2 regions of the Arvimicrobium flavum genome follow, and region 1 is predicted to be linked to the other one. Evidence: predicted binding sites of a transcription regulator. Region 1 holds the regulator's gene; the other holds the start of a gene.
The links. The regulator LexA, encoded in region 1, represses DNA repair genes until DNA is damaged. The targets are predictions, from matches to a motif close to TGTTCNNNNTGTGTTCNG.

Region 1 (2,201 bases):
ACGCGTCGCGAGCTTGCACGTTGGGGCAGCGCGATGATCTTCCGCGAAACACTCCCCTCGCGCCGGAGCTATGCTGCTCCCAGCGACGATGCTGTCAGCGCCAATGCCGCCAATCCGCATGTCGCGCCAGGCTCGCAGGCGCTGCCCGTGGTTGAGTCGCAAAGATCAGGGCAACACGCCTATCGCGCCACCTTCGCGACTTTCGAGCCCTATCGCCCCTGGCACGTCCACCGACAATTTTCACGCGAGGCGAGAGGACTTCCGCCCTGGAAGCCGGACCCCGCGAAGGCAAAGCGCAAGCCCGCAGCAGGCTAGCGAACGCCAAGTCCAGCAGGCTCGCATCTCAGGTGCAGGGAAATGCCTGATACAAGCCCGGCGCGAGGGAGCCATTTGGGCGGCGGTTGGTCCAGGAGCGTCGGCGAGTGTAGCAAAGGCGCAGCGCCTAGGGCTGCGAAGTGCACTGATCAGGAGGAGGGGGCTCGCATTGCGATACGCGCCAGCGCCCAACTCAGCCCGCAAGGTTCCCGGAAAACAACCCTAACGGTCTGGGAAATGAAGAGCAATCCGCGCGTGCGCGCAACCAAGAGCCTCGCGCACGCGGGCGCAAGCGCCGACACATGCGTCGCCTCGCTCAGTATTTTCTGATCAGTCCGACCAGCTTGCCCTGCACCTTCACCCGATCCGGCCCGAAGATGCGTGTCTCGTAGGCCGGATTGGCGGCCTCCAGCGCGATCGATGCGCCCTTGCGACGAAACCGCTTCAGGGTCGCCTCCTCATCATCGACCAGGGCCACGACGATTTCGCCCGGATTGGCGTTGCTGGCATTCTTGATGATCACCGTATCGCCGTCCAGAATGCCGGCCTCGATCATCGAATCGCCCTTGACCTCCAGCGCATAGTGCTCGCCGCCGGAGAGCATTTCCGGGGGCACGGCGATGGAATGCGTCTTGTGCTGGATGGCGTCGATCGGCACACCCGCCGCGATGCGCCCCATTACGGGGATCGAGACGGCGGAGGATTCGTCGTCATTGCCGGCGATCGGCCGCTTGGGTGGTTCCGTCTTGCGGCCAAGGCTGCCCTCGATGACGCTCGGAGAGAATTTTCGGGGCTGGCCCAATCCGGGAGCCATGGCCTCGGGCAGCTTGATCACTTCGAGCGCGCGCGCCCGGTTAGGCAGACGGCGGATGAAGCCGCGCTCCTCGAGCGCCGTGATCAGGCGGTGGATTCCGGATTTCGATGCGAGGTCCAGCGCCTCCTTCATCTCGTCGAACGAGGGAGGGACGCCGGCTTCCCGGAGGCGCTGGTTGATGAACACCAGAAGTTCAAGTTGCTTGCGCGTCAGCATTTCGCGGCCCCTGTGAATCGCATCAAAACAAAACCAGAACAATCACTATCTGTTCCAGTTGTGTTCCGCAACTGTTTAAATTTTAATGAATGCGTTCAGAAAGCCGAAAGTTAGTTGTCGCGCGTTTGGTTCTCCCGTTCGCAATTGCGTGAAGAAGGCTATGGATGGTGGGCCGGTTCAGAACGATACCTTGCTCGGCTGAATGCGCGTCGCGCCGACGAGGAAGTCGAAGTCCACGCCCTGATGGGCTTGCTGGACCGAGTTGATGAACATGTGGCCGTAGCCCCTTTCGAAATACGGCGGGGGCAGCACCAGCTCTGCGTGGCGTCGCTGCAACTCGGCTTCGTCAACCTTGAGCTCCAGGCTGCGCGATGCGACGTCCAGAACGATCTCGTCCCCGGTGCGCACGAGGGCCAGAGGGCCGCCGATGGCGGATTCCGGCGATACGTGCAGCACCACCGTTCCGTATGCGGTGCCGCTCATCCGCCCATCCGAAATGCGCACCATGTCGGTCACGCCCTGTGCGAGCAGCTTGGCTGGGAGTGTCAGGTTGCCCACCTCCGGCATGCCCGGATAACCGACGGGGCCGGCGTTCAGCAGCACCAGCACGGTGTCCGCGTCGACCTCCAGGTCCGGATCATCGATGCGCGCGCGATAGTCGTCGGCGTTGTCGAAGACGAGCGCCTTGCCGCGATGACTCATCAGGCGTGGCGAAGCCGCCGATGGTTTGAGCACCGCGCCTTCAGGCGCGAGGTTGCCGCGCAGAACGACAATCCCGCCCAGTTCGGTGACGGGATCGTCGCGACGCCGGATCACGGCGTCGTCATAGCAATCGGCGCGCTTGAGCCTGTCCCCG
Region 2 (2,201 bases), 410 kb from region 1:
GGGCGATCACCCAGTCGAGCAGCTTCGAGGCTTCCTGCGGATTGTCTGCGAGCCAGTGGTCGAACGGGTCGCGAATGGCGCTCTCGACGATGCGCTGCGCCTCGATGGTCGCCAGGCGGTCCTTGGTCTGGCCGACGAATTCCGGCTCGCGGATGAATACCGAGAGCATGCCGGCGGCCGAGATCATCACGTCCTCGCTGGTGATGATCGAGGCCCGCTTGTTGCCGGTGAGGTCGGCATAGGCGCGCAGGCCGCGCATGAGGACGTTACGGAAGCCGGTCTCGTGCGTGCCGCCTTCGCCGGTGGGGATGGTGTTGCAGTACGAGTGGACGAACCCGTCGCCGCCGTACCAGGTGACCGCCCATTCGACCGAGCCGTGGCCGCCCTGTTTCTCGCTCTTGCCGGCGAATGCCTCGCGCGTCACCTGGAACTCGTCGCCGAGCGAGGCGAGCAGATAGTCCTTGAGACCGCCCGGAAAATGGAATTCCGCCTTGGCGGGCGTGGTGTCTTTCTCCCGGGTCAGGGACGGATCGCACGACCACCGGATGTTGACGCCGCCGAACAGATACGCCTTCGAGCGCGCCATTCGGTAGAGACGGGCCGGCTCGAATGCCGCTCCCTTGAAGATCTCGGCGTCCGGATGGAAGCGCACCCTCGTGCCGCGCCGGTTGTGCACGTCGCCGAGCAGTTCGAGCTTGCCCTGGGGGAGGCCGCGCGAAAAACGCTGGCGATAGAGCTGGCGGCCGCGGGCCACCTCCACCTCGAGGAAATCCGACAGCGCATTGACGACCGACACGCCGACGCCGTGCAGGCCGCCGGACGTCTCGTAGACCTTGGAGTCGAATTTTCCGCCGGAATGCAGCGTTGTCATGATGACTTCGAGCGCCGACTTGTCCTTGAACTTCGGGTGGGGATCGACCGGAATGCCGCGCCCGTTGTCGGTGACCGTGAGATAGCCCTGGGCGTCGAGGTCAACGTCGATGAAGGTCGCGTGGCCGGCCACCGCCTCGTCCATCGCATTGTCGATGACTTCGGCGAAGAGATGGTGCAGCGCCTTCTCGTCGGTTCCGCCGATATACATGCCCGGGCGGCGGCGCACCGGCTCCAATCCTTCGAGAACCTCGATGTCGGCGGCGCTATAGCTGTCGCTGGCGTCCTTGGGAGCCTGGCTCTTGCGCGTGGCCTGCACCAGGGGATCGGACGGCTTCAGCGCCGTGCGCGCCGACTTGGGCTGGCGCTCCAGATTGGCGAAGAGATCGTCGTTGCTATCCATGGCTAGATCTTGTCTCGGGTTGGGTGGCTCCCGCCTGGCCACCCTTATTGCGTTCAGTCCGTCGGAGTTCGCGTTCTGTTCTATTCAATGATTCGCGGTAGAGGCAACAGTTCGATAACCACGACTTCCAATATGACACCAGATGCACCCCCAAAGATTCCTGAAGTTTTAACAATGGGCACTAGTCTGGCCGAATAAGAACAGGGCGGCGAGCAAGGACTCGGGGGCTGTGAAGCGCAAGATCATAACGATGATCGGCATTGCCGCGGTGATGGGGGCTGTCTCCATCTTCGCGGCGGATGCATGGATCAAGAATGCGGCGGATGCAAGGGCTCGAGCCCTGGCCGACAACGCCCCGAAGGGGGCCGGGCCCGCCGTGGATTTCAACAAGATCGTGGTCGCCAAGCAACCGCTGCGCTTCGGCATGCCGCTGGATGCGGCGCAGTTGTCGGAGATTCCGTGGCCGCAGGAAGCGCTGCCGCAGGGCGCCTTTGCTTCCATTGAAGGGCTTTTGGCCGAGGGCTCGCGCGTGGTGCTGTCTCCCATCGAGCCGAACGAGCCGGTGCTGCTGGCAAAGCTCTCCGGGCCGAACGGACGCGCCACGCTGTCGAACTTGCTGACCCCTGGCATGCGGGCGGTTACCGTCCAGACCGACGAGATCGCCGGCGTCGGAGGCTTCATCACCCCCGGCGACCGTGTCGACGTCGTGCTGACGCGCGACGCCGGCGCGATCCAGGAGGTGGAGGGCAACGCGCATGGCGCGGCCGGCTCGACCATCACGAGCGAAGTTGTCGTCGAGAACGTCAAGGTGCTGTCGGTGGGGCAGGGCGCAGACGAGCGCCAGACGACGCCCCAGATCGCCGACTCGCTGACGATCGAGGTGACGACCGACGGCGCCCAGAAGATCGCGCTCGCCCGCAAGGTTGGC

Region 2: a site for LexA is predicted at 1,339-1,356, ahead of parE (DNA topoisomerase IV subunit B). Genes of this name have one in related genera too.

The regions. Positions count from the first base shown of each region.
Region 1 is NZ_JAQGPN010000001.1:3,299,529-3,301,729, reverse strand. It holds gene PD284_RS15900 (ComEC/Rec2 family competence protein) at 1-315, shown strand, start outside; gene lexA (transcriptional repressor LexA) at 632-1,345, opposite strand; gene PD284_RS15890 (IlvD/Edd family dehydratase) at 1,523-2,201, opposite strand, start outside.
Region 2 is NZ_JAQGPN010000001.1:3,713,800-3,716,000, reverse strand. It holds gene parE (DNA topoisomerase IV subunit B) at 1-1,273, opposite strand, end outside; gene cpaB (Flp pilus assembly protein CpaB) at 1,503-2,201, shown strand, end outside.